2 linked regions of the Anaerobacillus alkaliphilus genome follow. The protein of the gene in region 1 interacts with the protein of each later gene in a pairwise test. Links are inferred from orthologs where the notes say so. Each region holds a gene or a part of one and is shown on either strand. Other genes may lie near its edges. The genes, in order: DS745_RS22025 and DS745_RS15185.

What was found.
Region 2: the proteins of DS745_RS22025 (region 1) and DS745_RS15185 interact in binary tests that used the Escherichia coli proteins (3 or more experiments, as listed by UniProt). The link is inferred for Anaerobacillus alkaliphilus from one-to-one orthologs.

What each region holds. Positions count from the first base shown.
Region 1 is NZ_QOUX01000047.1:327,713-345,367, reverse strand. Bases 5,872-8,860 are described here. They hold DS745_RS22025 (sulfate/molybdate ABC transporter ATP-binding protein), read right to left. Parts: upstream 7,910-8,860; coding sequence 6,833-7,909; downstream 5,872-6,832. Other genes in these bases: cysT (sulfate ABC transporter permease subunit CysT), read right to left, coding at 8,802-8,860; cysW (sulfate ABC transporter permease subunit CysW), read right to left, coding at 7,899-8,786; DS745_RS22030 (Fur-regulated basic protein FbpA), read right to left, coding at 6,537-6,707; DS745_RS22035 (hypothetical protein), read right to left, coding at 5,872-6,070. Outside these bases: DS745_RS22070 (PilZ domain-containing protein), read left to right, coding at 1-16; DS745_RS22065 (DUF4260 domain-containing protein), read right to left, coding at 109-456; DS745_RS22060 (TrkH family potassium uptake protein), read right to left, coding at 636-1,991; DS745_RS22055 (potassium channel family protein), read right to left, coding at 1,994-2,650; DS745_RS22050 (VOC family protein), read right to left, coding at 2,957-3,337; DS745_RS22045 (ABC transporter ATP-binding protein), read left to right, coding at 3,514-4,416; DS745_RS22040 (ABC transporter permease), read left to right, coding at 4,409-5,665; more of DS745_RS22035, read right to left, coding at 5,786-5,871; more of cysT, read right to left, coding at 8,861-9,635; DS745_RS22010 (sulfate ABC transporter substrate-binding protein), read right to left, coding at 9,738-10,805; DS745_RS22005 (YezD family protein), read right to left, coding at 10,832-11,011; DS745_RS22000 (bifunctional cystathionine gamma-lyase/homocysteine desulfhydrase), read right to left, coding at 11,411-12,544; DS745_RS21995 (PLP-dependent cysteine synthase family protein), read right to left, coding at 12,541-13,467; DS745_RS21990 (S-ribosylhomocysteine lyase), read right to left, coding at 13,511-13,963; DS745_RS21985 (class I SAM-dependent DNA methyltransferase), read left to right, coding at 14,230-14,865; DS745_RS21980 (hypothetical protein), read right to left, coding at 14,921-15,394; and 3 more genes. UniProt on the Escherichia coli protein: Part of the ABC transporter complex CysAWTP involved in sulfate/thiosulfate import. Responsible for energy coupling to the transport system.
Region 2 is NZ_QOUX01000045.1:194,296-202,667, forward strand. Bases 1,001-3,895 are described here. They hold DS745_RS15185 (glutamate-5-semialdehyde dehydrogenase), read right to left. Parts: upstream 3,125-3,895; coding sequence 1,877-3,124; downstream 1,001-1,876. Other genes in these bases: proC (pyrroline-5-carboxylate reductase), read right to left, coding at 1,001-1,816; proB (glutamate 5-kinase), read right to left, coding at 3,136-3,895. Outside these bases: DS745_RS15170 (aspartate kinase), read left to right, coding at 1-34; DS745_RS15175 (ion transporter), read right to left, coding at 59-868; more of proC, read right to left, coding at 983-1,000; more of proB, read right to left, coding at 3,896-4,227; DS745_RS15195 (SDR family NAD(P)-dependent oxidoreductase), read left to right, coding at 4,671-5,459; DS745_RS15200 (TetR/AcrR family transcriptional regulator), read left to right, coding at 5,544-6,113; DS745_RS15205 (Y-family DNA polymerase), read left to right, coding at 6,251-7,513; DS745_RS15210 (hypothetical protein), read left to right, coding at 7,774-8,061; DS745_RS15215 (low molecular weight protein-tyrosine-phosphatase), read left to right, coding at 8,223-8,372. UniProt on the Escherichia coli protein: Catalyzes the NADPH-dependent reduction of L-glutamate 5-phosphate into L-glutamate 5-semialdehyde and phosphate. The product spontaneously undergoes cyclization to form 1-pyrroline-5-carboxylate.

The sequences.
Region 1 (17,655 bases):
AAGAAGACAAAAATAAAATTTGATAGGTTCTACACTTTCATTACGTGCTGAAAACATATAAATTCAACATAAAAGGAAGCCAATAAAGGCTTCCTTTTATTTATACAACTACACCCGATTTAAGTGTGTATCTTTAAACGCTGTTGAATATTTTAATCCGTACCCAAGCATTCGATCCATACCAATATGTGCAGACCAGATGAAACCAATTGATAATAGAGTAAGATTGCTGAACATTACACTCACTAAAATGAGAATAATAGGTACACTGTATGTATGAAATAAATTGTATGCAACTGACCCAACCTTATTACTTATTACATAACCAACCATTGCAATATCTGGTGCAAATAATAAAATGAAAAATAATAGCCAACTAAATTGAAAGTATCCATATAAATAAACGCTTAATGAAAGTATTGCAAACCCTTCGATGTGTAACAAGACCTTAGTCAATTTTATTCCCCCTTAAACTAAAATTCCTCCATAGTAGGTTTATCTTCCATCCCACTCTCTCATCTAACAATAGTGCATAAGTTGAGTTTTTTGAGACCTTCTATCTTACTTCATTGCATAATGGATGCCCATATGTCAAGACTTAGTTCCCTGCTAATGCAATGAACTAAGTCTTCTAGTTAACCAATAATTACTTTTTCTTTTGGGTAATGAAAATGGTCGTGTGCCTCTTTTCCTCTTACAATATATAAGAATGAAAAAATACCAATCCTACCAATAAACATTAAGACAATAATGACTTGTTTACCAACATCACTCAACTCAGGAGTAATTCCCATCGATAACCCTGTGGTTCCAAATGCAGAAGCTACCTCGAAAATAATGTGCATCAATGGGAACGGCTCATAGGCTGACAAGATAACAACCGCAAGCCCACAAATAAAAACGGCAACACAAATGACCACAAACGACTTAATGATATCTTCAGGATCTAATTCTCTTCGAAAGACCTTGACCGATTTCTTTCCGCGTGAATATGAAAAAATGGCTAATAAAGCAATCGCAAATGTTGTCGTTCTTATCCCACCGCCTACACTACTTGGCGATGCTCCTATAAACATCAGTGCGCTTAAAACTAACTGAGTTGCCGTTGAAAATTCACTAACGTCCATTGTCGCAAGTCCGCCATTTCTCGTCGTAACCGATTGAAATAAGGAATAAAAGAATTTTTCGTGCCAAGTCTTATCCCCTAAAAATCCTGACCAATCGAAAAGTAAAATCAACAACATCCCAACAATTGTTAAACTGAAAAAGGTAATCGTTGTTAATTTTGTGAAAAGGGAAAAGTAAAACTTCTTCTTTTCCTTTCTAGTTTTAATAAAATCTTTTACTTCCATTAACACTGGAAAACCAATGGCACCGAGGATTAATAAGATGATGTTAACGGTCTGTACAAAATAATCGTTGGCAAAAGGAATTAAGGACTGCCCAGTTATATCAAATCCTGCATTCGTCGTTGCACTAACTGACGCAAAAAAACCTTGAAGGAAAGCTTCTTGCCAAGTCGGAAAATACGTTAAAAAATACAGTCCTAAAATGACAGCACCAATAAACTCAATCAGTAGTATTAGTTTTAGAATTTCTTTCATTAATTGAACAAGACCAGCAAATGTCCCTCTATTTTGATCAGTCATAATTAACTGGCGTTCTCTTAACCCAATTTTTTTCCCTAGTAAAAGCCAAATGAACGTTCCTAGAGTCATGATCCCAATCCCGCCAAATTGAAGTACGAATGCCAGAATAAACGTACCTGGTACGCTAAATGTATCAGCTGTTGAAACAACAGTTAAACCTGTAACACTAATGGCGCTAACCGCGGTGAAAATAGTATCTAATAAACTAAGATTAACCCCAGGTTTCAAGGCGATTGGAAGGCTAAATAGGATCGTAGAAATTATGACAGCTCCTACGTAAAATAAGACAATCATTTGAATTGACGTAAGTCGGATATTGATGCCTTTTTTTTGAGTATACATGATTATAGGCCTTCTTCCTGATACCTTTTAATATCGTTGTTTGAGCCTATTAATATAATAATGTCTTTTTCAAAGATTAGTTGATCTGGGGTCGGTGAGATAATGACGTCTTCCCCACGTTTTAATCCTAGTATTGTACATCCGTATTTTGCACGGATGTCTAGATCAGCAATGGTTTGATAAGACACTTTTTGCGTGGCCATTAGTTCGACAATACTAAATTCTGGTGATAGCTCGATATAATCGATAATTTTCTCAGAAGCTAAATAATGAGCAATCCTAACTCCCATATCATGTTCCGGGTGAATAATTCGGTCTGCACCAATTTTCTCAACCACCTTATGATGGTATTGATTTTGTGCTTTAACCCAAACTTGCTTTACTTGTAATTCCTTTAAAAGCAACGTACATAAGATACTTGCCTGAATGTTGTCACCGATCGCCACGATCACGTGTTCGAAATTTCGTATCCCTAGCGATAATAGTGTACTTTCATCTGTTGCATTTGCCACAACGGCGTGTGTTGAAAATCTAGTAAAATCGTTAACTTTGTCTTCATTTAAATCAATTGCCAGAACCTCGTGCCCCATCTCATAAAGCTCTTTACAAACACTTCCCCCAAATCTCCCAAGTCCGATTACTGCAAACTGCTTTTTCATTTTTCTCTTGTCTCCTCTTTACCTCACACCATAGAAAAAAGACCATCACAAATAGAATGGTCTTCGGGTTACCCTAAGACCTTTCTCTCGAAAAGATACTAGTTAACGCTTACGAGGTTAGCTGTCGGATTAGGGATTGAGAGTATCCCCTCTTACAAAAGTAAGACTCACCCCAAGATAGAAATTGCTATCTAAAGTGGTTCCCCCGCTCATAAAGATTCAGCGAATAAAAGGTGTAGGTATTAAATTTATCTTTATTATGGAACTTAATTTACTCCTGTTTTATTTCTTTGTCAATATAATTTTTTAGTTGTTTAACCCTCTAAACACCGTCTTCTCATCCACAAAACAAATTGGGTTTCCGTAGGGATCTTTCATATAGAATGATTTCTCTCCCCAAGGTTGAACCTTAATCGTGGCTTTTACTAAAGCGGTATTCCATTGACAAACTTTCTCAAATATCTCTTCAAGGTTAGCGACAGAAATATAGATATAATCAGGATTAGGCTGTGCCTCATAATTATCTCCATCAGCTTTCGGATCGAAACAGGCAAGGATGGTTCCGTCGCAGTCAAAATAGTGCCTACCAGTTGAAACCCTCTTCCCTTCTATATTTAAAAGTTTGCGATAAAACACTGTTGCTTCCTCTATATCTGAAACTGGTAGTATTACTCGGTATAATTTCATTTTCAACCCCCAACTTATTTTCTATTATTTTTCGAGATCAACGACGAAAAAACCTTCTGAACAAGAACATCCTCTTCTTATTACAAATTTTTTGAAACTTATTCCATTTCTAATCGTATTAAACAAAGTAATTACTATATAATAGATTATGATTTAGACAGGAAAGGAGAAATAACATGACTTTACTAATTAACGGTATAAAGAAGAAGTTTGATAACCATCTTGCCGTTGATGGTGTTACATTAAAAGTCGAAAAGGGAGAAATGTTTGGTATGCTTGGTGCCAATGGAGCTGGCAAAACGACCTCTTTTCGCATGATTTTAGGACTGCTAGATCCAACGGAGGGTCAGGTTACTTGGAATGGTGAACGTATCACCTATAAACGAACACATCTAGTTGGCTATCTTCCAGAAGAACGAGGACTCTTTCCTAAGCTAACAGTAAAGGAACAACTTATTTATCTGATGAGACTTAAAGGAATGAAGAAGCCAGAGATCATCAAAGAAATGCGTCATTGGCTTGAGCGCTTCCAAGTTCCTGAATATGAAAATAAAAAACTAGAAGAACTTTCTAAAGGGAATCAACAAAAAATTCAATTTCTAGCGGCAGTCCTACATAAGCCAGAGCTCCTCATATTAGACGAACCTTTTAGTGGACTTGACCCAGTCAACTCTGACATGTTGAAAAAAGCGGTCCTTGACCTTCAAAAAACTGGAACGACGATCGTATTTTCAAGTCACCAAATGCGCAATGTCGAAGAATTATGTGAAGACTTGATTATGTTAAAACGAGGCAAACCAGTGCTTCAAGGAAACTTACGAGATATTAAACGTTCTTATGGAATGAAAAGCATCAGTATTCGTGCCGATTATGAGCTTGATTTCATCCACTCTATTTCTGGTGTGATTGAAATCGAAAAACACAGGGACGGGGCGACTGTAAAAGTAGAAAACGAGCGAGTTGCTGAAGATATTTTTCAAAAAATCACGGAAAAAGGGTTTGTCCGTAAATTTGAAATTGAAGAGCCGTCTTTACATGATATTTTCATAGATAAAGTTGGGGGTGATGCAGATGAATAACTTTTGGATTACCGTCACACATACTGCCAGTAAAAGACTGAAATCGAAAGCATTTATCTGGTCGACTGCCATTATTTCAATTATTGTGTTTGCTTTAATGAATCTTGGTACAATCATCGACCTATTCTCAGGTGACGATGACAAAGAGCAGGAAAAAACAATGGTTGCTGTTGTGATGGAAACGGAACATGAAGAGTTTGCAGAAATGCTATTTTCGCATGAAACTGGGGAATTTTTCTATGTAAACTATACTGATGGTGATATTGAATCTGCTCGGTTGGAAGTAGAAAATAATGACTATGAGTTTGTTCTTGGTTTATCGGGCGATCTATTAAATCTAGAAGCAACATTATATGGACCTGGAACTGACTTTCGATTAGGTCAGCAAATTCGATTAGATATCCAACGAGTAAAAGAAACAGTCGTTACCAATGAACTAGGTTTAAACGAAGCGGAACTAGCGATGATTTACAGTCCTGTTCAATTTAGCGAATTACCTCTAGCGGAAAATGGCGATGTAAGAACTGAAGAAAGCCATATGCAATCATACTGGATGGTTTATGCACTTGTTTTTGTGATCTACATGATTATCATCTTATTTGGATCAATGATTGCGACAGAAGTTGCTACAGAAAAATCGTCAAGAGTGATGGAGCTAATTGTATCGAGTGTCAATCCTGTCACTCAAATGTTTGGAAAAATTATCGGAATTGGACTTTCAGGTTTTGTAAACATAGGAGCGATTTTACTAGCCGCATATCTTGGCTATCTAGTTAGTGGTGAACAATTTCTTGATACAATGCTTGGTGATGTAATTGATATGTCACTGATCGGTTATGCAATCTTGTTAATATTACTTGGGTACTTATTATATGGTGGGGTTGCTGCGATGCTAGGCGCTCTAGTGAGCCGTGCAGAAGAAGTAAACCAAGCGATTCAACCGTTAGTATTTCTAGCAATGATTGCCTTGTTCGTGTCTATGTTCGGTCTTAACGTGCCGGATGCTACATTTATTCAAGTTTTATCCTATATCCCGTTCTTTACCCCGCAGCTGTTATTCCTTCGCATGGGAATGACGGCGGTACCAGCCTGGGAAATTATCCTTATCCTTAGCATCCTTGTCGTTAGTGTAATTTTGATTAATATCTTTGCCGCACGAATTTACAAAGGCGGAGTACTAATGTATGGGAAGTTCTCATTTAAAGAAGGTCTTAAGCAAGCTTTTACTCTAGGTAAAAAAGAAAAATAAGTGATAAGAAAAAAGTAACGGTCTTCCCTTTTAGAAGGGCTTAATCGTTACTTTTTTCTTTCTAATTCTCTTGGACGGCTACCTGTCGAAGATATTTAGTTTAGATACATCTATACTATCTTAGTAATAGTAAGGATATGGCGGATAATAGTACGGGTATGGCGGATAAACATATACCGGTGGTGGTGGAGTTAGTAATGCTCCAGCTGCTAACCCTGTTAAAAACGGTACGCCAAATCCAAACGGTGCACCAAAACCAAAGCCTGGTCTACCATACCCAAAGCCTGGTCTACCATACCCAAAGCCTGGCCTCCCAAAACCGAAGCCTGGGCGACCAAAGCCAAAGCCCGGGCCAAATCCACCTAATCCAAATCTCTGATCTGTTGTATAATGACCGTGATTGATCGTATGTTCCACTTTTTAGCCTCCTCTATTTTTATACTAAAGTATATGTGTGGTGGGTAAATGTTCTTGGGTAAGTGTCTTATGTAAAATAAATTTTCATGATATATGCTGAATTCAGTGATGAGTTCTTAGTTTACAGTTTTGACTGTATTAGAGGACACAGAGGACGTTATTTTTTCAAAAACAACCTTTTTTCAAGTTTCGCGGACACAGGGGACGTTATTTTAGTTAAATTGGCTGTAAATGGAGCTTAAATTGTAAAATAAGTGCATCTGTGTCCGCGAAAGCGAAAAAACTAGTAAAATCGCAAAAATAAGTGCATCTGTGTCCGCTTCCATAGAAAAAACCAGAAAATAGGCTCATTTCTACTAGGATATATTTCAAAACATCCGTTTTTGTTCTGCTTCTTACTCTATTTATTAACGTGACAATAAATTAAAGAGCCACTCATCCCCCACTTACCCCATCAAATTCTAGAAGATTTCCTTTTGGAGGCTAAGTTTTGATATATTTTCTCAATATCAGATAATGTACATTCAAATAGGTGACTATCATTGATTTTATAAATTCCTGAAGCAATTATTTTAATTATTAACTTCTTTTTCCTTGCTTCTACAGCATTTCTCAATTCACCCATAAGACAATATATCTCCCTTCTTTTCTTAATACTCCATAAATTACCATGATAAAATATTAGTAAAAAAGGCCATTTTCATATGAAAATAGGCCCTCCGGTCATCCGGTAGTTGTTAAGTACATTTATTAAATTGTGTACTCACTAGGTATAAATACTTTTAGATCTTTCGGCTTTACAAATACACGTTCTCCTTCTTTTAACTTTAGTTCATCAAACTGCTCTTTGGTCAATTCGACTTCAACTATTTCTTGAGTATCAACACGATTTAGTTCAATAAAAACAATCGGCCCAACAGCATGAATGTATGAAATTTCTGACTCTATTGCGTTACTATGATTATCTAAAATTCTTTTAATTTCCATTTGGTGTGGTCGGACATAACCAAATGCTTCGGTCTCTTCTTTATCAGTAAATTCCGGTGTATTCAATTCAAAATTACCAACGTTCATTATTCCTTTGTGAATACGGCCCTTAAAGATATTTACGTTACCTAAAAAGTCATAAACAAATGGACTATTCGGCTGCTCATACACTTCATCAGGTTTGCCAACTTGTTCAATCTTGCCATTACTCATCACAACCACCCGATCTGCAACATCAAGTGCCTCTTCTTGGTCATGTGTAACAAATACGGTTGTCACTTGGAATTCATCATGTAATCTGCGCAACCAACGGCGTAGTTCTTTTCTAACTTTCGCATCTAACGCACCGAACGGTTCATCAAGTAATAGGACTCTAGGTTCAACAGCTAATGCTCTTGCTAAAGCCACTCTTTGCCTTTGCCCACCTGATAACTGAGCTGGATAGCGATCTTGCAATCCTTCTAGTTTCACTAAAGATAATAACTCATTTACTTTCTCTTGAATTTTCTGTTTTGAGGGTCTTGTTTTTCTTGAACGAACTCTTAAGCCATAAGAGATGTTATCAGCTACAGACATATGTGAAAACAACGCATAATGTTGAAAAACAAAGCCAACATTTCTTTCTTTTGTTTTAACTTTTGTTACATTTTCTTCTTCAAAAAAGATGGAACCTTGATTTGGCTCTTCTAAACCAGCGATAATTCGTAGTAAGGAGGTCTTTCCTGACCCTGATGGTCCGAGAAGAGCGACTAACTCACCCGTTTTAATTGATAGATTAATATCATTGAGTGCAGCAAAAGAACCAAATGATTTTGATATGTTGTGAATGTTAATGGACATGGCTAGAGCCTCCTCTTCCTTTCTCGGTTTTCCATTCAATGAAGTGTTTTAAAATTAATGAAATAATCGCTAAAATAGACATTAGTGACGCAACAGCAAAAGCGGCAGTAAACTGATATTCATTGTATAGAATTTCAATATGAAGTGGCATCGTATTTGTTAATCCACGAATATGACCAGAAACTACAGAAACAGCACCAAACTCCCCTATGGCTCGAGCATTACATAGGATCATTCCATATAATAATCCCCATTTGATATTAGGAAGAGTTACATATAAAAACGTTTTCCAACCATTTGCCCCTAGCGTTAAAGAAGCTTCTTCTTCCGCTGTTCCTTGTGCTTGCATAACAGGTATTAACTCTCTTGCAACAAATGGTACAGTTACAAAAATTGTTGCTAGCACTATTCCTGGTACAGAAAAAATAATCCGAAACCCATGTTCTAGTAACCATGGTCCAAAAACACCATGAGCACTAAACAACAAGATAAATACAAGACCTGCAATAACTGGCGATACGGAAAATGGTAAATCGATGAATGTCATTAATAAATTTTTTCCCTTAAACTGAAACTTTGAGATACACCAAGCTGCTGCAATGCCAAATAATGTGTTTAATGGAACTACAATAACTACAACGAGTAAAGTCAGTTTAATTGCAGATAATGCGTCAGGTTCAGTTATAGAAGCTATATACACCGATAAGCCTTGTTCAAAACCTCTAATAAAAATTGCTGCCAAAGGTAAAACAAGAAATAGTAGTAAAAACAACAATGCAATTGTTATTAATATTCTTCTTATCCAAGGCGATTCTGTTGTTGGTCCTAATGCAATAGTAGATGAACCACGATTTGTAGCAGGTAACGTTCCAGCCATCTTTCTCACTCTCCTTTATGCGTGACGTTTATTACTCCACCACTGGATTAAATTTATGATGAATAACATCAAAAATGAAATAACAAGCATGAATGCTGCAATAGCAGTAGCACCTTCATAATCATACTGTTCTAACTTTGTCATAATCATTAACGGGGTAATCTCTGTTTTCATTGGAAGATTACCTGCGATGAACACAACAGATCCATACTCGCCAAGTGCTCTAGCAAAAGCAAGGGCAAATCCAGTTAAGATGGCTGGAATGAGAAGAGGAAAAATGACCTTTCTAAATGTCATCCAACGATTAGCTCCTAAACTGGCAGAAGCCTCTTCTATTTCTTTATCCATGTTAATAAGTACAGGTTGAACAATCCTAACTACGAATGGTAGACCAATAAAAGTTAACGCCACAATGACACCTAGCGGGGTAAATGCAACTTTAATTCCAAATATGTCTAGGTATTTCCCCACCCAACCGTTTGTAGTGTATAGAGTTGTCAATGCAATTCCGGCGACAGCAGTTGGCAAGGCGAATGGTAAATCAACTAGGCCATCAATGAAAGCTTTACCTGGGAATTGATACCTAACTAAGACCCATGCTATTAAAACACCGAACACTGCATTAATTGTTGCCGCAACAAAAGCTGACCCAAAACTAAGTTTATATGAAGCCACAACTCTCGGTTCAGTAATAGTCGACCAAAAATCACTCCAGCCCATTGAAGCTGTATTGATAAACACCATTGAGAGTGGAAGAATTATTATCAACCCTAAATAGAACATCGTAAAACCAAAAGTAAGCCCAAATCCTGGTAATATACTATGTTCTTTAAACCGCCAACCTTTCAATACTGTCACTCCCATCATCATGTAAAAAATAAACCTAAATTTAGGTTTTACTGTTGTTCTATTAGAACTCAGTGGGGCTTTATACCCCACTGAGTTTTGAAACTATGGCTGATAAATTCGATCAAAATAACCACCATCATTAAAATGCTCTTTTTGTGCTTTTTGCCAGCCACCAAAGAATTCGTCAATTGTAAACAAATTGATCTCCGGGAAAAAGTCTGCGTATTTTGCAAGTACTTGCTCATTTCTCGGTCGATAATAATGCTTAGCTGCCAACTCTTGCCCTTCTTCAGTGTAGAGGAATTCTAAGTATGCTTCAGCAACTTCCCGTGTTCCCTTCTTATCAACGACTGTATCAACCACTGTCACAGGAGGTTCAGCTAATATGCTAATTGAAGGTACTACAATTTCAAATTGATCTTCACCTAGTTCATTAACCGCTAAAAATGCTTCGTTTTCCCAAGACAAGAAAACATCACCTATACCTCGTTCTACGAATGTCGTAGTTGCTCCTCTTGCCCCCGAATCAAGTACTGCAACGTTCTTGTATAATTTTGTTACGAAGTTAATGGCAGCTTCTTCTGTCCCGTATTCTTCAAGCGCATAACCCCATGCTGCGAGATAATTCCATCTCGCACCACCTGATGTTTTCGGATTTGGTGTAATTACAGAAACACCTTCTTTAACAATATCATCCCAATCCTTTATTCCTTTTGGATTGCCTTTCCGAACTAAAAAAACTATGGTCGATGTATAAGGCGATGAATTATTTTCTAGGCGCTCTTGCCAATTTGCAGGGAGTAAATTTCTCGCCTCGTGTATAGCATCTATATCGTAGGCTAAGGCTAGGGTAACCACATCTGCTTCTAAACCGTCTATGACGGATCTTCCTTGACTGCCTGACCCCCCGTGAGATTGTTGTATCGTCACTTTAGTTCCAGTTTTCTCTTCCCAAAATTCTGCAAACTCCTGATTAAACTCCCGGTAAAACTCGCGCGTAGGATCATACGAGACATTTAGTAGTTCTATTGTTTTCGCCTCTTTAGTAGTCGCTTGGCCTGAATTCCCGACTTCTGCGTTATTTGTACTTTGAGAGCACCCTACTAATAAAATACCTGCTAAGCTAATTTGAAAAACACTTGATGTAAGTCGTTTCATTACTTTGTTCATGCTGTTTCACTCCTTAGTTATTTTTTTTATCTTAATTTAGAATTATCAGGGTGCTCCTTCTTCTTTTCGAATGAAAATCTAATTTTCTCGTTCCGATCTATTTGCGTAATTTTCCCATCATGTATGGTAACAACAACCGATCCAAATTCAATTCCTTCAATGTACGATTTAATTTTTTCGAGTTTCTCGATATCCGCATTAGCCATTGAAAGTTCCTCCTATCTACTCTAGCGTTTTTTACAGAAATAAAATTTAGGTTTGCCAATGGTCTCAACCATCCATATAGTTGATTTGCTAGCATACATCACCTCCTCAAAATCTAAATTAAATTTCCAGCTTGCCCCTCACCAATTAAACACATATGTAAACTCAGAATTAAAAGCATAATTAGCTGCAGAATTTAGTTATGGCTGTAAGGGTTAAAAACAAAAAAGACTTATACTCACTTTATCATTTAAGTGAGTACAAGCCTTCGGGTGACCGATCAGCATTACTTTTTTCTAAATTTATATTACTTATATTATTCTGATAATTCTTATCTGTCAAGTAAGAATTTAAACGCAATATAGTTACTTTCCCAACAAAATCCTACTAAATATTGGCTATTAATCTTGTAAAGCTGATTGTAAATCTTCAATTAAATCTTCAACATCCTCTAAGCCTACCGAAATTCTAATTAAGCCATCAGTAATTCCTAGTTCTAGGCGGCGTTCGCGAGGAATAGATGCGTGTGTCATTTTTGCTGGTAAGGAAATTAAGCTCTCAACAGCACCTAAGCTTTCTGCCAATGTAAAATACTTTACTTTCTTTAATACATCTTCTGCTTTGTCATTGCTACCCACGTCAAAAGAAATCATTCCTCCGAAACCTCTGGCTTGCTCTAAGTGAATCGTGTGACCTTTATGACTTTCAAAACCAGGATAATACACTTTTGAAATTTGTCGATGGTTTACAAGGAAATTAGCTACTTTCTTTGCATTCTCTTCAATTTCTTCCATTCGAATCGCTAGTGTTTTTATTCCTCTTATTAATAGCCAGCTATCTTGAGGTCCTAAGATTGCACCGATAGAATTTTGAATGAAATGAAGATCAGTGGCAAGCTTTTCAGAGTTAACAACAACGAGTCCTGCAACAACATCACTATGTCCACCTAAATATTTTGTGGCACTATGCAATACGATATCTGCGCCTAGGTCAAGTGGATTTTGCCAGTATGGTGTACTAAAGGTATTGTCGACAATCATAAGTAGATTTTTTGCTTTTGCTAAGTTTGAAATGCTGGCTATATCTGTAATCTTTAATAGTGGATTTGTAGGTGTTTCGACATAAATAGCTTTGGTATTGTCTCGTACTGCAGCTTCTACCTCTTGAATGTCACTTGTGTCCACAAAAGTTACTTCAATATTGTATTTCGTTAACACCTTTGTCATTAAACGATACGAGCCGCCATACACATCATCTGTAAAAATAACATGATCACCTGAAGAAAATAAATTCATCACAGCAGAAATGGCAGCCATTCCTGAACCAAATGCAAACCCACGATATCCACCTTCGATATCCTTAATTAATTCTTCTAATGCATGTCTTGTTGGATTACCAGTCCTTGCATACTCATACACAAAGTTTCCTACACCATCTTGTTTAAAAGTACTAGCATGATGGATCGGTATGGATACAGCTCCAGTTTGTTCATCTCTAGGAATTCCTCCATGAATCATCTGTGTTTTTTTTCTCATCTAATATCACCTTCATATATATTTTTACTTAAATAACGCTCGCTACTATCTGGAAATACAGTAACAATGTTTGTACCTGGAGGAGATTTTTGAGCTTCTCTTATGACTGCTTCAAATGCCGCCCCTGAAGAGCTACCTACTAACATTCCTTCATGAATAGCCAGTTCACTAACTCGTTTAAATGCTGCTTCATCAGAAATTGTATAAATACTGTCAAAATAAGCTGTGTCCATATAAGGAGGTAAAAACTCCATTCCAATTCCTTCTGTTCGATGTGGTCCTGAAATACCACCGTTTAAAATTGAGCCTTCAGGTTCAACTATAACAGTCTTTATTTGCTTATTTTTTGACTTTAAATATTTTGCGGTTCCCATAAACGTTCCGCCAGTCCCAGCTCCAGCCACAAAGATGTCAATGTTCCCATCAAGGTCTTCGTACAATTCTGGACCTAAAGTTTCAAAATACGTAGTAGGATTATTTTCATTGGTAAATTGTTGAGGGCTATATGAGTTAGGAATTTCCTTCAATAATTCTTTTGTTTTGTTTATTGCTCCCTCCATCCCTTCTGAGGTTGGAGTATTAATAACGGTAGCACCTAACGCCCTCATCAATGTTTGTTTTTCCATACTGAATTTTTGTGGTACGACGCATATGACCTTAATCTTCGTTCCTGCGGCTGCTAATGCTAACCCGATCCCTGTGTTACCGGCTGTAGGCTCGATCACAACCCCATCTTCTTGAAGTTGTCTAGCTTCAAGCGCCCCTTGAAGTAACTTCTTGCCTAAACGATCTTTCACACTTCCACCAGGATTAAAGTACTCTAATTTCACGAATACGTTCACTCCGTTCGGAACATCAAGCTGATTTATTTTTACAATTGGTGTACCACCGATTAATTCTTTTATGTTATTGTAATACTTCACATGCAAGCACCCCTTTTGGAAGCTCTTTTACTAACTTCATAGTTTATGAGAAAACATTTCTCCATTGGTCTTTTTTCGCTAGCATTTTTTTGGCAATCTCTTGCGCACCTTCCAAGCTATGACTAGCAGCCCAACCACATTGTACTTCATTACAAGCAGGTACTTCGGTTGCAACCAACACATCTTCTAACGTTTTTTCAAGAATTTCTAAGACTGTTTCATAACTATCATCATTAATCACCGATAGATAGAATCCAGTTTGACACCCCATTGGACTAACATCAAAAATCGTTTGGTGATGATTACGAACTAACTCTGCCATTAAATGCTCTAATGAGTGTAAAGACGGCATTTCCATGTGTTCCTTGTTTGGTTGTGTAAAGCGTATGTCATATTTAAAAAGTTTATCTCCATGTTGTCCTTCACTCACGCCCGCAAGTCTTACATATGGAGCAACTACTTTTGTATGATCTAAATTAAAACTTTCAACGTTCATTTTTTTAATCTCCACGATAACCTCTCCAATCTATATATTTATTATTCCTACCTGTATAGTATGTTTTAAAATACAATTTGTCAATTAGTTTTAACATTATATTCGCATTATTATTTTCAGGTTAAAATCATACCAGGTCTTTACTTTAGTGGATTTAGCAATAAAATTATAGTTTTTTTGTATATTAATTGTTGCAAATTTAAAAATTATATCATACTATGCTTATAGGATTTATATACTTTATAGCATTGGAGAGTGTTAGGCTCATGGGACGTGAATTCGTTGAACTATTTGATAATTGGGCAGAATCTTACGATCATTCAGTGTCAGGGAAAGACCTTGAATATGAAGAAGTTTTCTCGAATTACGATGAAATCCTTCAAGCAGTTACAGATCGTGTAAAAGGAAATATCGTTGAATTCGGAGTGGGCACAGGAAATCTAACTATAAAACTTTTGGAAAACGGTCATCGTGTTGTTGGCTTTGAACCATCTACTACAATGAGAGAAAAAGCTGAAGAGAAATTGTCTAATGCAACCATAGTAAATGGTGACTTTCTAGAGTTTCAAACTGATATGTCAATTGATGCTTTTGTTAGCACATATGCATTCCATCATCTGACCGATGCTGAAAAAGCAGAAGCAGTTTCTAAGTATAGTAGTTTACTTGCTAAGAATGGCAAAGTTGTTTTTGCAGACACTGTCTTTGAAAGTGAAGCAACAAAAGCTGATGTCATTCAGTCATCTAAGAAAAAAGGATTTCTAAACCTAGCACAAGATTTAGAAACAGAATACTATACGACTATTCCAGTTTTACGAAGTATCTTTGAAGCAAATGGATTTTCAGTACAATTCGAACAGTTAAATCCTTTTGTTTGGATGATTGATGCAACAAAGCTCTAAGTTGTTTTAATTACTACAAAGAAAAGTAGCCGTTAAGCACGGCTACTTTTACTATTTATACTTCTTCTTCCCATTCTTCCCATTCAATTTCTACTCCCCATTTTTTGGCGAGTTTATTTAATTCTTCTTCATATTCAAAAAATAGCATATCAGACTCTCCGTACAGTTCCATTGCTTGATTTTCGTTGCCTTCAACCCAGGCAATTTCTGCTTCGAGATGCTTTTTTAGTGCATCATTATGGATCATATGAACACTTTTCAACTCTTCTTTCTCGATTGTCTCTCCGTAAGCTTCAGACTTAGTTATGATCTCTTCTAATGAAGGAATCAGAACCACACGAGTAAAGTTTTCTAGCTCTTCCTCATTGTCAATTTGAGCTTCATTTTCCAACAGAAAATAATACTCATGCGCTAATTCGTCGCTTTCCTCTAAATACGTTAGCATTAAATCAGTATTTCCAGATAGATTCTGAAATACAAAATAACCAATAAATAATAATGGAATGATACCTAAAAGTTTTTTTGACACTCTGGTTCCTCTTTTCAAGCTGAATTGTCTTTGGACTAGTTCATTATAGGTTCGTTAATAGTAATTGTCATTTTAATTTTATTCCCTGAATTGGGTAGGATTTACATGAAGATTTTTTGTGAATTAACAGCCCGTTTGGTTATTGTATTACTACTTTGTTGGGTCCCTTAAGTAATTTCAAAAAAGCAGCCATTTCCCTTAAGTTTAGGGAAATGGCTGCTTTTTTTGTTACTAGTACCTTTATTGTGATTGGGTAGGAACGATAAATCCGTAGCTCTCCATAATCGGTTTGCCAATTGGACCGAAGATAAAACTCGTAAATTCGCGAGCGATTTCCTCTTGTTTTGTTGCCTTTGTAATGGCTAACATTTGCTCTAAAGGAGCATGCATTTGCTCATCAATGATATGAAAATTAACTTCATCTTTTTTTACTAGCGAAAGTGCAATGATCGCCACCTCAGCATTTCCGGTTTCAATATACGTAAGAGTGTCTGAGATATTTCTACCAAATACAAGCTTTTCTTCTAACTCGTCCCATACACCAGTTGTTTCAAATGCTTGTTTTGCAGCCAGACCATATGGAGCATGTTCAGGATTTGCAATTGCTACCTTAACTACTTCTGATTTTAGTAGATCCTCTATTTGTTCAACTTGTAATTGACTATCTGCTCTTGTTGCAATTCCGATACGTCCAAATGCGTAAGTTTGCATAGTGTCAGTTAGAAGGAGATCCTTTTCATTTAAGTTTTCAATAAATTTCTTATTTGCAGCTGCGAATATGTCAAATGGTGCACCATGTTCAATTTGGTCTGCCAATTGTCCCGTCGAACCAAATGAAAAGACAACTTTTGTGCCTGTTTCTTCTTCAAAAAGCCGGCCAACTTCGCTAAAAGCAAGCGTTAAATCTGATGCTGCAGCCACTGTTAATTCTTCTCTAGCGTCATTGTCTGAAGACTGATCTTCGCAACCTGCGATGAATAACAAAACTACCAAAAATACTGTAAGTATAAATTTCTTTTTTACCATGAGTACATATATCTCCTTCAAATTTATTAAATATATTATACTAATAAATTTAGATAAAAAACCAAGGACTTGTGAACAGATTGTTAAGTGTAATTTCTTATATTTTATTTAATGGTAGAGCTTACAAGAAACTACCTACATGTAATCCAATAAAAAAACAAACAATTGACCCAACGATACTAAGTGAAAGATACGCCGTTAGCTTTTTCCATTGTTTCTTGATAGAAAGTTGGATGGCTTCCACACTAAAAGTAGAAAAGGTTGTAAATGCACCAAAGAAACCTATGCCGATTGCTAAATAAAGTGGATCATCATACGCTCCTAGTGGCGTTCCACCAAAGGAAAGACCGAAAAATAGTCCCAAACCTAAAGAGCCTACTAAGTTAACAAATAACATCGCAATCGGAATTGGAGGGTTAGGGTAACGTTTCATAAAGGCCGATCCTAATAAATAACGTGAAATCGCTCCTATGGAGCCTCCAACCACTAATAGCAGTAGTTTCATGCTGGATTCACCTCTTTCTTTTGTCTGGTTTTCTTAGCTATTACTGATCCTGCACGATACCCAATGAATGCAAGTATAATTCCACCAAACATAGTGCCAAACACGTACAACCCCGCATCAAAAACCGTATAATGGTTCATTAAAAATGACGTGTCTGCTGCTAACGTCGACATCGTCGTAAAGCCACCACATAAACCAACTCCTAGTCCCGTTCTTACCCATTCCTTCGGTACAAAAACAAAGAACCAAGCGGTTAAAAAACCTAAAAGTAAACTGCCAAATAAATTTTCAATGATGGTTCCATAGGGATAACCAGACTCAAGTGTTAAAAGATTTAATGAATATCGAGAAATAGTGCCGATAGCTGCACCTACCCCTACCGCAATAATATTTTTCGCATGCTCACTCAATAAAAATAGCTCCTTAAAATTTATTACATATATTATACAAATAAACTCAGCTATAAGACCAACTTTTTATCTAGCGTAAAAAAGTTGGTTGTTTAAACATAAAAACACCCAAATGAATGAGTGTTTTCTATCTAACCTATAAAATAAGCTTTGAAAGCTGGTCGGCAGTTCGGATGATATCAGCATACGCACGTTTTAGTTCTTCAACAGAATTGGAATTTATTCTATGTAAGACAAGATGGAATTATAGTTGAAGTGTGAAGTTTCTGAACAGAAAAATCAGACTCAAAAATCATGAGTCTGAATTAAAGGTATGTTTG
Region 2 (8,372 bases), on another replicon or contig:
CTTCTTTGTTCCAACAAAAAGCCCAGTTCATTAGAACTGGGCTTTTCATTATATAGAACTATCCTTTTTTATCTAAAAGACTAATAATAAGTTGTTTTAATTCTTTTACTTCATTTCTCAGTTCTGCTATCTGGTCTGGCTCATCTTGTTTTTCGGCCGAATCAGCTTTTTCGACGTTACTAACAATAACCCCGATGAATAAATTGAAAATTACAAAGGTACCTAATAGAACAAACGATACAAAATAAATCCATGACCAAGGAAGTTGATGGTAAATCGGCCACATCACACCACTTGCCCATGATTCTAATGTTACAACTTGGAACAGTGTTAATAAAGATAATTGTAATGAACCAAAGTACTCTGGTGCAACTTCGGCAAACAGCATCGTTCCAGTTACTGCAAAAATATAAAAAATAATGCTCATTAATAACATGATATTTCCTAGAGCTGGAATCGTTAAAAGAAGTGCATCAACTAATTTGCGCAATGATGGAATAACGGAAATAGCTCTAAACACACGAAGTACACGTAAAATTCGTAGTACTGTTATGAAATGAGCACCGACAAAGATGTGTCCTGCGGCGACAATCAAAAAATCAAACCAATTCCAACTACTCTTAAAGAAGTTACTCAACTTCTTTTCAGCAATCATCCTTAAAATAATTTCTACTGTAAAAATCCAAATTAAAGCCTTATCTATTAAGAAGAATAATTCCTTATGAGTTTTGTAAATCGTAGGGTATGTTTCAATACCAACAACTATAGCATTAAACATAATTAATCCAAGAATTGTTCCTGTAAAATATTTATGCATGACAATTCTACTTACTTTTTGTTGAATACTTTCCTTCTTTCCTTCAGACATAAGTTCCTCCGATTTTTTCATACTTTAAGACACAAATTTAATTTTACTAAATCTTCTGGTAGAATAAAAGTTTTTCTTCTAATAATAACTAAAGCTGGGTTTCCCCAGCTTTAATTACTTCACATTGGAATATAACTTTCCTAGTTCCGTCGAACGTGCGGCAGCGCGTTTAATACATTCGACCATTGCTTCTTGGTAGTGGTAGCTCTCAAGAACTTTAAAGCCTGCCTCAGTTGTACCACCTGGGCTCATTACTTGTTTATATAATGTTTTTGATGAAAGGTCTGTCGATTTTATCCTTTCTGCCGCTCCAATCAGTACCTGAGCAATCAAGCTTTTTGCTAAGTGTTCATCCAGACCAATTTCTTTAGCACCGATTTCCATTGCTTCTATTAAATAATAAATGTAAGCGGGACCTGACCCTGATAAACCAGTGATCGCATCTAACTTTTCCTCTTCAACGATCGCGACTTCCCCAATTGCCTTAAATAACTCTTCTGACATGTTTAAATGCTCCAATTCAGCAAAGTTTCCAGAAGAGATTGCTGTAATAGACTCGCCAACTGCGGCTGAGGTATTAGGCATTGTTCGAATGATTGGGGCATTATGCCCAAGCAATTGTGAGATGCAGGACGTTGATACACCTGCAAGCACGGAAATGAATAATTGTTGCTCCGTAGTATAGTGCCTAATTTTTGCGATCGTTTCAGCAATATCTTTTGGTTTCATTGCAAAAACCACAATATCCATTTCTAAGAGTATTTCCTGATTATTTGAAAAAGTTTTCACACCGTATTGTTCTTGTAAAAGGAGAAGTCTTTCCTTGTTACTTCGATTTGTTACGAAAATTTGTTGAGGCAAAAGCACCTTTTCCTTTAGTATTCCAGAAATCATAGCTTCTGCCATACTTCCTGCCCCAATGAAAGCAACTTTTTTATTTGTTAACATAAACCCCATCTCCTCTGCCTTTTTTCACTTACAGCGTTACTCCACTAAAGTTGTTGGTTACTAAGAACGAATTTGACCATTCCCTAAAATAATATACTTGCTTGAAGTTAGAGCTTCTAAACCCATCGGACCTCTGGCATGAAGCTTTTGTGTACTTATCCCAATTTCCGCTCCAAAACCAAATTCAAACCCATCAGTAAAGCGAGTTGATGCGTTATGATAGAGGACTGCAGCATCTACAAATGTAAAAAACTTCTCTACATGATTGCTGTTTTCCGAAATGATCGCTTCGGAGTGTTTTGAACCATATTTGTTAATATGGGAAATGGCGTCTTCTACGGAAGTTACAATTTTTACCGCCAATGTTAAATTTAAAAATTCAGTTGCCCAATCTTCTTCAGTAGCATTTACAATTCGTGAATCTAGCCTTACTGCGTGGTCATCGCCGCGTAGTTCAACACCATGGGTAATAAGAGAATTAACTAGACTTGAAAAATGAAGCTTTGCCCACTCCTCGTGAACGAGAACAGTTTCACAGGCATTGCAGACAGAAGGACGTTGTGTTTTTGCGTTAATCAGAATATCTAACGCCATTGAATGCTCCGCAGTATCGTCAATAAAAATATGACAATTACCTACACCTGTTTCTAAAACAGGGACTGAAGCTTTTTCTACTACTGATTGAATAAGAGATGCTCCGCCTCGTGGGATTAATACATCTAAGTAGTCATTTAATTTAAACATTTTTTCAGCTGTTTCTCGTGAAGTATCCTCTATTAGCTGTACTGCTTCTTTAGGAATTGAACTTTCTAGGAGTCCAAGGTGAATCACGTGTACTAATGCTTTGTTAGAATGAATGGCTGAAGAACTCCCTCTCAATATTACAGCGTTACCAGTTTTTAAACACAGACTAGCAGCATCAACGGTTACATTCGGCCTTGCCTCATAGATCATCCCAATGACACCTAGAGGTACCCGAACTCTTTTTAACTTCAAGCCGTTTGGTCTTGTATCTTCAAAGGTTACACCGCCAACAGGATCATCTAGTTCTGCTAGCTGAGTCAGGGCGGATGCCATATCTTTAATCCTAGTTTCTGATAGCATTAGTCGATCGAGTAATCCCTCTGAAAAGCCATTACTCCTCCCGGCATCGAGGTCCTTTTGATTTTCCTTTAAAATGTATGGGATTTGACTCAGTAAAGCTTTACTAATTTTTACTAATGCCTTATTCTTTTCTTCTGTGGAAGAAGCTCCTAGTAATCCTGTTAATTCTTTTGCTTTCTGCGCTTTTGATACTAGTTCATTCATGATGTACCTCCTTATGAAAATGTAATCCATTGATCACGGTGAATAGCCTCAACAAATGCCGTTCTTTCTTCAGAGCTGTTTTTTCCTTTTATTGAGCGTAGTTCTTCAGCGGAATAATTTATTTGACCTTTGCCAATAATCTTTCCGCGGGCAGTTGCAACCTCGACAACATCTCCCTTTTGAAAGTTCCCAGATATCTCTTGAATACCTACAGGGAGTAAACTTTTCCCTTTTGCGACGATGGCTTGAGCTGCACCATCATCAACGAAAATTCTCCCATTCGTCATTGAGTGATAGGCAATCCATTGCTTTTTATTTCTTACCAATTTTTTGGTCGTTCCAATATAGGTACCGTCACCCTTGCCTAGGAGAATATCTGTTAATTTCTCTTGGCCTTGGCCAGTACCTATAAATACCTGAACGCCTAAAGAACCAGCGGTTTTTGCAGCTTCTATTTTAGATCTCATTCCACCTGTACCAACTTTAGAGCCAGTAGCTTTTGCTTGGGTAAGTAATTCATCAGTAATTGTCGGGAGATAATGATATTTTTTGGCACCTGGATTTTTACGAGGGTCTTCGTCGTATAGTCCATTTATATCTGTTAATATTGCTAAAAAATCCGCGTGTATAAGTCCACTTACTAAAGCAGAGAGCATATCATTGTCGCCAAAAGTAAGCTCTTCTACAGAGGTAGAATCGTTTTCGTTAATGATTGGGATTACACCACGTGCAAGTAGCTCGGTTAAAACAGCGTAGGCATTGCTGTATTGTTCCTGACTTAAAAAGTCGTTCCGGGTCAACAGCAGTTGTGCTACAACGATGCTATGTTGGCTAAATGCTTCTTCATATCCTTGCATCAGCAACCCTTGCCCTACTGCTGCAGCTGCTTGCTTTCCTGCAATTGTCACTGGTCTTGAAGGATAACCAAGCTTGGTGAAACCAGCAGCTACAGCTCCTGATGAAATTAAAATCACTTCATGACCTAGTTGTTTAAGCCTTGCTAATGCATTGGCGTGTTCGATCAGTTTTTCTCTGCATAAGCCACCTTTATTATTTGTTAATGAGCTACTGCCAATTTTGACAACAATTCGTTGCTTACTCATAATTAATCCCTCATTTTTGTTAGATAAATAAAAAAACTCCTCCATCCTTAAAAAGGACGGAAGAGTTATATCCGCGGTACCACCTTCATTGACATCTAAAAAGATGTCCTCTCAATACCATTAACGCTGGTAACGGTTAGGTTTTGGCCTAACAGCTCTAGGGCAGGTTCAATAGGTTTTATGGCGATGGAATCTCTCAGCCGGTGAATTCCACTCTCTTTCGCGAAAACGTTATTTACTAGTCCCTTTCAACACTTTAACCGAGTAAGTTTTTCTAATTATCTGATATTCGTATGACACTGTCAATACTTTTTTAGCTAAGCTTTACGGATATGAATTATAATAAACTTCAATACTGAAGTAAAGGCCATTATATTTAAAATTTAGAAAGAAGTTTGGTATAGTTGAAACATCTTTTTAATGGACAAAGAGTCGGAGGGATAATGAAAGTGAACAATAAGATTATTGTAATTACAGGTGCTTCAAGTGGGATTGGTTTAACATTAGCGAAAGATGTTGCCAGAAAAGGTGGAATACCCATTCTATTAGCACGCTCGACAAATAAGCTACAACAAGCAAGTGATGAAATTATAAAAACAACCGGTATTGAGGCGCCCTACTACACACTAGATGTTACGAATAATAAAGAGGTCTCCGATGTCTTTGCGCAAATTCTAGAAAAATATCAGAAAATTGATGTCTTAATTAATAATGCCGGATATGCGATTTTTGATACGTTCCTTGAAGCCAAAACAGAAGATATTGAAGGTATGTTTGCTGTGAATGTTTTTGGGCTTATTTCTTGTACTAAAGCAGCACTTCCTAACATGCTTAAGGAAAATACAGGTCACATTATTAATATAGCTTCACAAGCTGGTAAGCTAGCCACACCGAAATCTAGTGTTTATTCTGCGACGAAGCATGCAGTTTTAGCTATTTCAAACAGTCTTCGAATGGAGTTAGCGGATACGAATATTTTCGTTAGCTCTGTTAATCCCGGACCGATCAAAACACCTTTTTTTGACCGTGCTGATTTGACAGGAAACTATACGAAAAATGTTGAAAGATTTATGCTGGACCCGGCTTTTGTTTCACAAAAAATCCTCCAACTCGTAGACAAGCCTAAACGAGAACTTAATTTACCTAATTGGATGGGAGTTGGAACAACTCTTTATCAGCTATTTCCAGGACTAGTTGAGAAGTTTGCAGGAAAGAAGCTTAGCCAAAAATAAGCCTTTTTTGAAGTTATATCTTTTGTCTTTAAAACAAAGGGTAGTATATAATGTAAAAAAATGTTAGTTAAAGGTGGATATATAATGGCTAAGAAAAAGGTTGAAAAAGCAGTGCTTTTTTCAGCTACAGAATCACTATTAATTGAACAAGGCTATCGTGGGTTTCACTTAAAAGCTCTTTCAGAGCGGCTTAGGATCGGTAGAAGTACGTTGTATGAATATTATGCTAGTAAAGAGGAGCTAATTACAGACTATTTGGTGTATATTTTAGATACAATTATTGAAGAGTGTCAAAAGATTGAACAAAGTGATGCTATCACTCAATTGAGGGATATGGTGAAAATCTTTCTGAAATACTCGCAATTGCATCAAATCGCACTCATTATTCCGTTTATTGATCCTGAGCATTCTTCAAAAGTGGAAGCATCGTTAATTAATTTAAAGCGTGACCATGAGTTTCTTTATGAGAGAATGAGCCAGCTTATCGAGGAAGGGAAAGCTGCTAAACAGATTCGAGTTGATCTAGAAACAGTAGTAATTGCTAGTATGATCTTTAATGCCATCCAAGTTCCAAATGTGATGAAAAAACACGAGAAAGAGTGGGGGGAAACGGTTTTAGAAATTTTGTTTAACGGGATTGGAGCAACAACGTAACTGATGGGATTGGGGTAGATGCTCAGTCCCATTTTTTTCAAATTGAAAAGAGAACGTATATTCGTTATAATTTAGATTATAATAAGAATGTACGTTCTCTTTTGGTTTATTAGCGTATTTGTAAAGGAGGAAGAGAAATGCGAATTGATTATCCGTCATTACCAGCAAGGACGATATTCTGTATTGATATGAAAAGTTTTTATGCTAGTTGTTCAGCTCTTCTTCTAGGTTTAGATCCGTTAACAGCTTATCTGGCTGTAGTTGGAGATACGGAACGGGATGGAAGCATCGTTTTAGCTGCAACACCTAGGTTAAAATCTGATTTTGGAATTAAAACAGGAAATCGTCTTTTTGAAATTCCAAAAGACCCTCGAATTAAAATTGTCAATGCTCAAATGTCAACATATTTGCAAGTTTCGACTAGGTTAACATCATTTTTTAATCAATACGTTCCTCTAGAATCTATCCATACATATAGCGTTGATGAAAGTTTTCTTGATGTGAAAGGAACAACGCGGCTTTGGGGAAGTGCCTGGCAGCTCGCACAGCGGATTAGAGAAGATATGCTAGCTGAGTTTGGATTAAGTTGTTCCATTGGAATTGGCCCTAACATGCTACTGTCAAAAGTTTGCCTTGATCTAGAAGCTAAAAAAGCAGGTATTGCAGAGTGGGGTTACAGTGATGTGAAGAAAAAGCTTTGGCCTGTATCTCCGTTACGTGAAATGTGGGGGATTGGGTCAAGAATGGAGAAACGATTAAATAAATTAGGAATTTTTTCAATCGGTCAATTGGCAGAAGCTCCGTTATCATTACTTGAAAAAAACTTTGGAATTATGGGGAATCAGCTTTATTATCATGCTCATGGGGTTGACCTTTCAGATTTAGGTGCACCGATTGTGGAGGGCCAAATCAGCTTTGGGAAAAGCCAAATTTTATTACGCGATTATCAAGACCTGGAAGAAATTAAGCATGTCATATTAGAAATGTGTGAAGAAGTCGCAAGGCGTGCGAGAACAGCTACAAAAGCAGGAAGAACGATCAGTCTAGGTATCGGTTATAGCAAGGATGAAGCAGGCGGAGGCTTCCATAGATCGACAACATTGCAAACAGCCACAAATATTACGCTTGAGATTTATGACGCTTGTTTACAACTATTTGGTCGATATTATCGTGGGGAAACAGTTCGAAGTATTTCAATCGCTCTTTCAAATGTAGTTAGTGATGACCAAATTCAGCTTAGTTTCCTCAATCCTAATAAACCTCGTCAAAGAGATCTTGGCTATATTATGGACTTTATTAGGGAGAAGCATGGTTCAGATAAGCTACTTCGAGCAGTATCCTATACGAAAGCTGGGACAGCGAAGCATCGTAGCAAGCTTGTTGGTGGACATAAAGCATAAGGGGTAGGGGGAAATTATTAAAGATCGTAGAACAAGTCATATGTCGTCCCTATAGAAAATATAATAGACATTACAATTGATTGAATTTATAACCACCTACGATACTAATGACTGATGAAATTCATTAAATCGAATAACTTTAAATTTGTTCGGAATTTTGTAAAACATTCTTCACAATTTGTTTACTTCATTTACTTAGAAAAGATGTTATAGTAAGGATGCAAAAAGGTATTTAAAAAACAAGAATGGGAAGTGAAGGCGTGATTGTTCAAGATTTGATTGAGACAACAGAATTTTTCACAGAGGAAACAAAAGACGACTTTTTTGTTATTTATGAAAAATTTGCAAACAGTGATTGTAACTGTGAAGGAAATATGTTCGAAGAAATAGAATGTGATGATGAGGAAATAGTTCAAATTCTTCAAGGTAATCCTGATTGTAGTTGTTCTTTACGAAGCATTGAGAGCTATCGCGTTGGGCAAGAATACAAAACAGTAGAAGATATTCTTGCAAAAATTAAAAAAGAGCATACAGAAATTTTTAAATAAGAGTGGTCGGTTAAGCCACTTATAATACTTGTTTTCACCAATCCTCTCGTCGTATTGAGAGGATTTTTCCTTTTCTACTTGTAAAACAAAAGAAGTGGATGATTGCAGAAAAAGATAGAAAAGCTATAATATGAACTATAAATTGATAAAGGATGGTAAGGATGATAAACGTATTATTTGTATGCCTAGGAAATATATGTCGATCACCGATGGCAGAAGCTATCTTTAGAAATAAAGTTACATCAGCAGGACTGGAAAAAGAATTTTTTATTGATTCAGCTGGGACGGGTGACTGGCATATTGGCAAACCT